DNA from 2 places in the Ottowia sp. SB7-C50 genome. Region 2 is predicted to be linked to the other one. Evidence: predicted binding sites of a transcription regulator. Region 2 holds the regulator's gene; the other holds the start of a gene.
The links. Region 2 encodes sigma-54, which starts transcription at its own class of promoters, with help from an activator protein. Its sites were predicted from a motif close to TGGCANGNAANCTGCTTT; they were not measured.
Positions count from the first base shown of each region.

Region 1: a site for sigma-54 is predicted at 1,947-1,964, ahead of R0D99_RS16610 (TorF family putative porin). Genes of this name have one in related genera too.

Region 1 is NZ_CP136995.1:3,469,818-3,474,842, forward strand. Features, by position in the region: gene amt (ammonium transporter) at 1-677, opposite strand, end outside; gene glnK (P-II family nitrogen regulator) at 719-1,057, opposite strand; gene R0D99_RS16610 (TorF family putative porin) at 1,124-1,909, opposite strand; gene R0D99_RS16615 (YifB family Mg chelatase-like AAA ATPase) at 2,192-3,733, shown strand; gene R0D99_RS16620 (tripartite tricarboxylate transporter substrate binding protein) at 3,867-4,856, shown strand; gene R0D99_RS16625 (acetate--CoA ligase family protein) at 4,853-5,025, shown strand, end outside.
Region 2 is NZ_CP136995.1:334,814-339,838, forward strand. Features, by position in the region: gene R0D99_RS01580 (thiol:disulfide interchange protein DsbA/DsbL) at 1-518, shown strand, start outside; gene lptA (lipopolysaccharide transport periplasmic protein LptA) at 643-1,290, shown strand; gene lptB (LPS export ABC transporter ATP-binding protein) at 1,308-2,069, shown strand; gene rpoN (RNA polymerase factor sigma-54) at 2,155-3,846, shown strand; gene R0D99_RS01600 (THUMP domain-containing class I SAM-dependent RNA methyltransferase) at 3,899-5,025, shown strand, end outside.

The sequences.
Region 1 (5,025 bases), 480 kb from region 2:
GCGTCCGGGCCTTGCCAGAACCACACCATGTGCGCGATGGGCAGGTAGCTGAAGGTGAACCAGATCACCATGAAGGCCAGCACCGCGCTGAACTTGGCGCGCTCGGCAAAGGCGCCGACGATCAGCGTGCAGGTGATGGCGGCAAACGTGGCCTGGAAGGCAGCGAACACGACTTCCGGAATCACCACGCCCTTGCTGAAGGTGGCAGCGTTGGCAAAGGTGCCCGTGGCCGGGTCCCAGATGCCGCTCATCAGCAGCCGGTCGAAGCCGCCGAAGACGGCATTGCCCTCGGTGAAGGCAACCGAGTAGCCGTACAGGAACCACAGCACGATGATGAGCGAGAAGGTGACGAACACCTGCATCAGCACGCTCAGCATGTTCTTGCTGCGCACCAGACCGCCGTAGAACAGCGCCAGGCCGGGAATCGTCATCAGGATCACCAGCAGCGTGCTGACCATCATCCACGCCGTGTCGCCCTTGTTGGGCACGGGCACTGGCGCGCTGACGGCAGCGATTGGGGCGGCAATTGCTGCAGAAACAATAGCTGTAGCGTTAGTCACAGCGGGCGCAAACGCCGCACTGGCCGCGATGGCGGGGGCTGCCGGCGCATCCGCCGCGAAGGCCGACGCGCACAGCAGGGACAAAATCAACAGGCAAAGCGATACCAGTCGTCGCATGAGGACGCTCCAAAAAAGGGGGAGTGAAAAAGGCTGGGGCGTTACAGCGCTTCGGCGCCGGTCTCGCCGGTGCGGATGCGAACGACCTGCTCGATGTCGGTGACGAAGATCTTGCCGTCGCCGATCTTTCCGGTGCGCGCGGATTGCTCGATGCACTCGACCACCTGGTCGACCACGGCGTCGTCCACGGCGGCCTCGATCTTCACCTTGGGCAGGAAGTCGACCACGTATTCGGCGCCGCGGTACAGCTCGGTGTGGCCCTTCTGGCGACCGAAGCCCTTGACCTCGGTGACGGTAATGCCCTGCACCCCCACCTGCGACAGGGCCTCGCGCACCTCATCCAGCTTGAAGGGTTTGATGACGGCGGTGACCATTTTCATGTTGCTTTCCTTTTGATAGCTGCCTGCGCTTGTCAGGCAAGCGCGGCAGGCCCATTTGTTCGATATTCAGAAGCTGTACTTGAGGCCCGCCACCAGCATGGCGCGGCCGGTGAAGCGGCCCGCGGGCGTGGTGTACAGCGCCTTGTCGGCGTTGGTGCCGATGAGCGCGGCGCTGGCCGACAGGCCGTTGCCGAAGTCCTTGGCCAGGGTGACGCCGTAGTCGGTGTACGAATAGGCGCTGTTGTGGCGCACCCACTGGCGGCCCACATGCGGCACCACCGACCAGCCGCTGCCCAGGTCGACGTTGGCCGACAGGTCGAGGTAGCCGCTGTGCTGGCTGTCGGCAAAGCCGAACAGGTTGCTCAGCGCGTGCGAATACTTGGCGGTGAACAGGCCGTAGGTCAGCGCACCGTAGACCTCGGTGGTGTTGGCGCTCACCGCCAGGCGGTTGCTGGGGTACTGATAGCGCAGCAGGCCGACGTCGTAGGCCAGGCCCGAACTGCCCAGCGTGCCCTTGTAGCCGCCGTAGATGTCCCATTCGAGCGGCGCGCCGCCGCCGGCGTCCTTGATCCATTGGATGGTGGTCAGCCAGGTGCCCACGTACAGGCCGCTGGTGTGCGCATAGTCGGCCCCGGCGCTGACGGCGGGCTGCAGACGGCTTTGCGAGATGCCGCGGTAGCGGTAGTCGCTGGCCAGGCCAGCGTTGAACGACAGCGTGTTGGCGGCGGGCGGCGCCTGCTCGGTGGTGGCGTCGGTGGCGCTGCGCTCCTGCGCGGTCGCCGTGCCCGTCAGGCCCCACAGCACGCACGTGCAGGCCAGGATTTTCCAGATGGTGTGCTTAGAGGATTTCACTTCCGCTCCTTTTGAATTGAACAAGTTGAACCACAGGCAAGCAGGGACCGTGCCAGCGCATCGCTGCGGGTCGCGCCCGCCCGCCATGCGCCCGCATGGCGACGAAGCCCGCAAACGGTGCAGCGCCAAGCCAGGGCGCACACGCGCCGTGCACCAAAACAGGCTGCGCGCCGGCCGTGGGGCGCGCAGGGTCGTGCACGACGCAGCAGCGTACACCGCGTTACATTCGCAGCGTACGCGCCGCTCCGCCCATGGGGCGCCGCAGGAAGGGAATCGACCACGATGGGTTTGAGTCTGGTGCAAAGCCGCGCCCTGATGGGGCTGGCCGCGCCCGCCGTGACGGTGGAGGTGCATCTGGCCAACGGCCTGCCCAGCTTCACGCTGGTGGGCCTGGCCGACGTGGAAGTGAAGGAAGCGCGCGAGCGCGTGCGCAGCGCGCTGCAGAACAGCGGGCTGGCGTTTCCGCACAACCAGCGCATCACCGTCAACCTGGCGCCGGCCGATCTGCCCAAGGATTCGGGCCGCTTCGACCTGCCGATTGCGCTGGGCATCCTGGCGGCCAGCGGCCAGATCGACGGCGCGCGGCTGGCCGGGTGGGAATTTGCCGGCGAGCTGTCGCTGTCGGGCGAACTGCGCCCGGTGCGCGGCGCGCTGGCCGTGGCGGTGGCGCTGCAGCAGGCGGGCGTCGACGCGCAACTGGTGCTGCCGCCCGGCAGCGCCGAAGAAGCCGCGCTGGTGCCCGGCCTGCGCGTGCACCGCGCGCGCCATCTGCTGGACGTGGTGGCCCGCTTTCTGCCGGAAGGCGCCATGCCGCCCGACGCGCTGCCTGCCGACGGCTTTGCCCGCGTGCCCCCCGCCGCGCGCAGCACGCCGCCGGCCTATCCCGACCTGGCCGACGTGAAGGGCCAGGCGGCCGCCCGGCGCGCACTGGAAATCGCCGCCGCCGGCGGCCATTCGCTGCTGATGGTCGGCCCGCCCGGCACCGGCAAGTCCATGCTGGCGCAGCGCTTTGCCGGACTGCTGCCGCCCATGAGCGTGTCCGAAGCCCTGCAGAGCGCCGCCATCGCCAGCCTGGGCGGCGCCTTCGCGCTGGCGCAATGGGCGCAGCGCCCGACCCGCGCGCCGCACCACTCGGCCAGCGCGGTGGCACTGGTGGGCGGTGGCTCGCCCCCGCGGCCGGGCGAAATCTCGCTGGCGCACGAAGGGGTCTTGTTTCTGGACGAACTGCCGGAGTTTCCGCGTGCCGCGCTCGAAGCCCTGCGCGAGCCGCTGGAGTCGGGCCACATCACGATCAGCCGCGCGGCGCAGCGGGCCGACTTTCCGGCGCGCTTTCAACTGGTCGCGGCCATGAACCCCTGCCCCTGCGGCTACCGCGGCTCGACTGTGCGGGCCTGCCGCTGCACGCCCGACCAGGTGGCGCGCTACCAGGGCAAGCTGTCCGGGCCGCTGCTCGACCGCATCGACCTGCATGTCGAAGTCGGCGCGCTGCCGGCCGAAGAATTGCTGACCGCCGCCGCGGGCGAACCCACGTCCGCCGTGCGCGAGCGCTGCCTGGCGGCGCGCCAGCGCGCGCTGGCGCGTCAGGGCATGCCCAACCAGGCGCTGCACGGGCAGGCCATCGACGAACACGCGCGGCTGGACGATGCGGCGCGGCCCTTTCTGCACACCGCCGCCACGCGCCTGGGCTGGAGCGCACGCGCCACGCACCGCGCGCTGCGGGTGGCGCGCAGCATTGCCGACCTGGCCGGCAGCGATGCCGTGACCACCGCCCACGTGGCCGAGGCGGTGCAATACCGGCGCGCGCTGGTGGCGGCGGCGCAGTAAGCGGGCGTAGTCCCTTCCAGCCGCGTGGTCTACCGCGCGCGGCGGCCCGCCCCCACAATATTCGCAACGCCATCCACACGTTCGGCCGCACCGGCCGCGCACGCCAACCCGTTTGTCGAAGGAGCTTCTCACCATGTCCGGATCGCTTTCTTCCACCCCGCTGGCGCGACGCGCGCTGCTGCTGGCCGGCACGCTGGTGCTGGCGGCGCCGGCACTGGCGGCCGACCCCTTTCCGTCGAAGCCCGTGCGCATCATGTACCCCTTCAGCCCCGGCGGCGGCATGGAGGTGGTGCTGCGCGTGATGGCGCAGGAAATGCAGAAGTCGACCGGCCAGTCGTTTCTGGTCGACAACCGCACCGGCGGCGGCGGCTCAATTGCCGTGGCGGCCACGGTGGCCGCGCCGCCCGACGGCTACACGATCTTCGTCGGGCCGACCGGCATCAGCTCCATCACGCCGCACCTGCGCAAGCTGCCGTTCGACACGCAGCGCGACCTGGTGGGCATCGCCAAGCTGAGTGAGTTCTTCCCCGCCTTCGTCGTGCGCAACGACTTTCCGGCCAAGGGCATCGAGGAATTCATCGCCTACGCCAAGGCAAACCCCGGCAAGGTGACCTACGCCACGTCGGGCGTCGGCTCGCAAGGCCACCTGCGCGGCGAAATGCTGCAAAAAAGCTGGGGCATCAAGATGACGCACGTGCCCTACAAGGGCGCGGCCGACATCGTGACCGACCTGGTGGCCGGCCGCATCGACACCAGCCATGACGTCACCCTGCTCCAATATGTGAAGCAGGGCAAGGCGCGCCTGCTGGGCACCTTCACCGACAGGCGGCTGGAGGACTTCCCTGACGCACCGACCATCAAGGAGCTGCCGGTGCCGCAGCCCGAGCCGGGCGGCACCTGGTTCGGCGCATTCGCGCCGCGCGGCACGCCGCAGCCCGTCATCGACAAGCTGGCGGCCGAGTTCGAAAAGGCGCTGCGCCACCCCGACGTCATCGCCCGCATGAAGCCGTACGCGATGCAGCCCACATACCTGGGCCCGCGCGAATTCAAACGGCTGTGGGACGCCGATTACGCCACCTACGGCCGTGTGATCAAGGAAGCCGGCATCAAGGTGGACGAGTGACGGCGCCGACCGCAACGGGCGCGCGCGAGGCGGTCGAGCGCGCGCTCAACCCGCAGGCCGTTGCCATCCTGGGCGCGTCGGACGACACGCAGAAATGGGGCGGCAGCATCCTGGCGCTGCTGCGCAAGTTCGGCTGGCCAGGGCGCATCGCGCCGATCAACCCCGGCGC
Region 2 (5,025 bases):
TGGAGTCGCCCGCGGGGCAGATCGAGGTGATCGAGTTCTTTTCGTACGGCTGCTCGCACTGCAAGAACTTCGAGCCGATGTTCAGCGCCTGGAAGAAGGCGGCGCCGAAGGACGTGAACGTGCGCCTGGTGCACGTGGGCTTCCAGACCAGCTTCGAGCCGCTGCAGCGCATCTACTACGCGCTGGAGACCATGGGTCCGGCCGCGCTGGAAAAAGTGCACGGCAAGGTGTTCGACGCCCTGCAGACCGAGCGCAAGCGCGTCGACAAGCCCGAGGTGCTGTTCCCCTGGATCGCCGAGCAGGGCGTGGACCGCGCCAAGTTCGAGGAAGCCTACAAGTCCTTCGGCGTGGCCAGCAAGCTGCGCCGCGCGGTGCAGTTGCAGGAGGCCTACAAGGTCGAAGGCACGCCGGCGCTGGGCATTGCGGGCAAGTACTACACCGACGGCTCCATGGCCGGCGGATTCGAGCGCATGATCCAGATCGCCAACAACCTGATCGCACAGGAGCGCAAGCGCTGATCGCGGCGCCGCGCGTGCCCCCCAAAGCCCGCCCTGGCGGGCTTTTTTCATGCGCACGCCGCGGGCCGGCCGGTCGAACCGCCCTACAATGAAACGCATCGATCAAGCAAAAAGCGTGCCTTTGATGAAGCACCCGTTTTTTACCTCTGTAGCTGCGCTGGCGTGGGCGATGGCCTTGGCCCTGGGCGCGACGTCGGCCTGGGCCGAGCGCGCCGACCGCGACAAGCCCATGAACATCGAGTCCGATGCCCTGCGCTATGAGGATCAGAAGCAGCTATCCACCTTCACCGGCCGCGTGGTGGTGACCAAGGGCACCATCGTGATGCGCGGCGCCCGGCTGGAAGTGCGGCAGGACGCCAACGGCAACCAGTTCGGCACCATGTTCGCCGAGCCCGGCAAGCGCGCCTTCTTCCGCCAGAAGCGCGAAGGCGTCGACGAATTCATCGAAGGCGAAGGCGAAACCATCGAATACGACGGCAAGGCCGACACGGTGCGCTTTCTGCGCCGCGCCGAAATGCGCCGGCTGGCCGGCGCCACGCTGCAGGACCAGGTGCTGGGCAGCGTGATCGTCTACAACAACACCACCGAGGTCTACACCGTCGACGGCGCGCCGCGCGCCGATGGTGCGCCTTCGGCCGCGCCGGGCGGCCGCGTGCGCGCCACGCTGGCACCGCGCAACCCCAGCGGTGCCGCGCCCGCCGCGCCGCCGTCGGCGCCCGCTGCCGTGCCGCTGCGCCCGGCCGACCGGCTGCCAGCAGGGGCAGGCGGGTGAAGGTGGCGGTCGCGGAAATGCCGGCGGTCGATGCGGGCCAGAGCCGGCTGGCAGTGCGCGGCCTGCGCAAGAACTACGGCGCGCGCCGCGTGGTGCACGACGTGTCGCTCGACGTCGCCAACGGCGAGGTGGTGGGCCTGCTGGGCCCCAACGGCGCCGGCAAGACCACGTCGTTCTACATGATCGTCGGCCTGGTGCGCGCCGACGCGGGCAGCATCACCATTGATGGCCGGTCGATCGAGCACATGCCGATCCACCAGCGCTCGCGCCTGGGCCTGTCGTATCTGCCGCAGGAAGCGTCGATCTTCCGCAAGCTCACCGTGGCCGAGAACGTGCGTGCCGTGCTCGAATTGCAGGTCGGCCCCGATGGCCGCGCGCTGCCGCGCGCCGAGATCGAGCGCCGCCTGACCGAGCTGCTGGAGCAGCTGCACGTGAATTCGCTGCGCGATTCGCCCGCGCCGGCGCTGTCGGGCGGCGAGCGCCGGCGCGTCGAAATCGCGCGCGCGCTGGCCACGCAGCCGCGCTTCATCCTGCTGGACGAGCCATTCGCGGGCATCGACCCCATCGCCGTGATCGAGATCCAGCGCATCATCGCCTTCCTGAAGGACCGCGGCATCGGCGTGCTGATCACCGACCACAACGTGCGCGAGACGCTGGGCATCTGCGACCACGCGGTCATCATCAGCGAAGGCCGCGTGCTGGCGACCGGCACACCAGCCGACATCGTCGACAACCCCGAGGTGCGGCGCGTCTACCTGGGCGAGCATTTCAGGTTGTGACAGCTCACGCCCCTGAGTCGCTGGCGCGCCTGCCCGCCGCTGCTGCGCGAGGGGGCACAAGGCCGATGCCCGCTGCAAGGACCGCATGAAGCCCGGCCTGTCGCTGCGCGTTTCGCAGCATCTGGCGCTGACGCCGCAACTGCAGCAGTCGATCCGCCTGCTGCAGCTGTCCACGCTGGAACTCGCCAGCGAAGTCGAGCAGATGCTGGACGACAACCCGTTTCTCGAGCGCGAGGACGACGCCGCGCCGCGCGAGGAATTCGGGCTGGCCCGTGCCGACACGCGCGTCAGCGAAGGCGACCGCATCCATGAAGCGGCGTCCACCACAGACGACCCCAGCGCCGCCGGCGACGCCCCCGTCGACAGCCTGTTGCCCGACAGCTGGGACGGCGACGGCAGCGTCGAGGTCACGCCCGACGACAGCGAATGGGGCGGCGATGCCCCGGCGCGCGCCCGCGGGGCGGACGGCGACGACGAACTGGACCCGGGCGAGCGCGGCGGCCCGCACGAGTCGCTGACCGAGCACCTGCACCGCCAGGCGCTGGCATTGCGGCTGTCGCCCGAAGACCGGGCGGCGCTGCACTTTCTCATCGAGTCGCTGAACGACGACGGTTATCTGGAAGACTCGCTCGCCCAGCTGGCCGCCACGCTGACCGACGAGGGCGACGACCTGGAGGAGCTGGAAGAACTGGTGCACCGCTTCAGCCTGGCGCTGAAGCTGCTGCAATCGCTGGAGCCGCCCGGCGTGGGCGCGCGCCACCTGGCCGAATGCCTGACGCTGCAATTGAAAAGCCGCCAGGCCGAGCGCGACGTGCCGGCCAGCGAGCAGGCGGTGATCGCCAGCGCGCTGAAGGTGTGCGCCCAGCCCGGTGTGCTCGACCTGCTGGCGCGGCGCGACGCGAAAAAGCTGGCGCAGCTGACGGGCGACGCCGAAGACGCGGTGCGCGCCGCCATGGCGCTGATCGCGCGGCTCGACCCCAAGCCCGGCCGGCCCTTTGCCGACGTCGAGCGCAACGCCATCGTGCCCGACGTCATCGTCACCGCCAGCGGCGCGGGCGGCGTGCAGCGCTTTCGCGTACAGCTCAACCCTGACGTGATGCCGCGCCTGCGCGTGCACGACCTCTACGCCAGCGCGCTGCGCGGCGGCAAGGGCGGCGAAGGCCACCAGGCGCTGGCCAGCCGGCTGCAGGAAGCGCGCTGGTTCATCAAGAACATCCAGCAGCGCTTCGACACTATCCTGCGCGTGGCCACGGCCATCGTCGAGCGGCAGCGCAACTTCTTCGTGCATGGCGAGGTGGCGATGCGCCCTATGGTGCAGCGCGAACTGGCCGATGAACTGGGCGTGCACGAATCGACCATCTCGCGCGTGACCACCGCCAAGTACATGGCCACGCCGCGCGGCACGTTCGAGCTGAAGTATTTCTTCGGCTCCGCCCTGGCCACCGAAGCCGGCGGCAACGCCAGCAGCACGGCGGTGCGCGCGCTCATCAGGCAACTGATCGCCGCCGAAAATGCCAGCCAGCCGCTGTCCGACAGCAAGATCGCGGACATGCTGAAGGAGCAAGGCATCGACTGCGCGCGCCGCACCGTAGCCAAGTACCGCGAGGCGCTGCGCATTCCGGTGGCGAGCTTGAGGAGGACGGCCCCCCCCCTGAGTCGCCTGCGGCGCCTTCCCCCCAGGGGGACGCCGCTGGTCGCCGGGGGGGGACCCCGGCTTGGGCGGCCCGCGCATGGCCTGCTCCGCGGCCATTTGACATGGCCGCGCGGGGGCGTGTGATCGAGGCTGGCGCATGGGGCATCATTGGCGCTTGCTGGATTCCCACACCTCCATGACATTGCTGACCCTGTTTCTTCCCTGCGCCGGTGGCGTCGAGGGTTTTCTTGCTGATGAGGTGCACGGCCTGAGCGGCCTGGTGGGCCAGGACTTGCTGACGGTGCGCGGCGGTGTGCGCGTGCGGGGTGACTGGGCGTTGATGCAGCGCTTGAACCTGCACAGCCGCCTGGCGCAGCGCGTGCTGATCGAGCTGGCCCATGCGCCGTACCGCGACGAGCAGGACCTGTATGCGCTGGCAGCGGGCGCGGCGTGGGAGGACTGGTTTGCGCCGCAACAGACCTTCCGCGTCGACCTGACGGCGCAGGCGAGTCCGCTCAAGAGCCTCAACTTTGCCACCCTGCGCGTGAAGGACGCGGTAGCCGACCGGTTTCGCGCCCACGCGGGCGGCGTGCGCCCCAGCATCGACACGCACGCGCCGCAGGTGCGCGTCGTCGCGCACCTGGACGCCACGCACGCCACGCTGTACATCGACACCAGCGGCGAGCCGCTGTTCAAGCGCGGCTGGCGGCAGGACAAGGGCGACGCGCCGCTGAAGGAGACGCTGGCCGCCGCCATGCTGGCCGCCAGCGGCTGGTGGCTGCCGGCCGAGCGGCGCGTGGTCGACTCGCCGCTGTACGACCCCTGCTGCGGCAGCGGCACCATCGTCATCGAGGCGGCGCAACTGCGCCTGGGCCTGCCGGCTGGCGGGCAGCGGCGCTTCGGGTTCGAGCGCCTGCGTCCGTTCGACGCGGCGCAGTGGAATGCTATAAAAAAAGAAGCTGCTCACGCTGATCAGGCAAGCGCTGGAGGCGCTTTGGGCTTGAAGGATGGCGCCATTCACGTGTTCGGCAGCGACGTCGCCCACCGCATGGTCGACTTTGCACAGCGCAACGCCGAGCGCGCCGGTGTCGCCCACGCGGTGCAATTGCGCGGCGGCGACGCGCTGCAGCGCATGCCACCCACCGCGCAGCCCGGCGTGCTGCTGATGAACCCGCCGTATGGCGAGCGCATCGCCGCCGCCGGCGTGGCGGGGCAGAAGGGGCACGGGCGCGAAGCCTTTCAGAGCGGCACGTTGGCCCACCAGCGCGGCGCCGACGGCGCGGCCCGCACGGCGGCCGAAGTCAATGCGGGCGATGAGTTCTT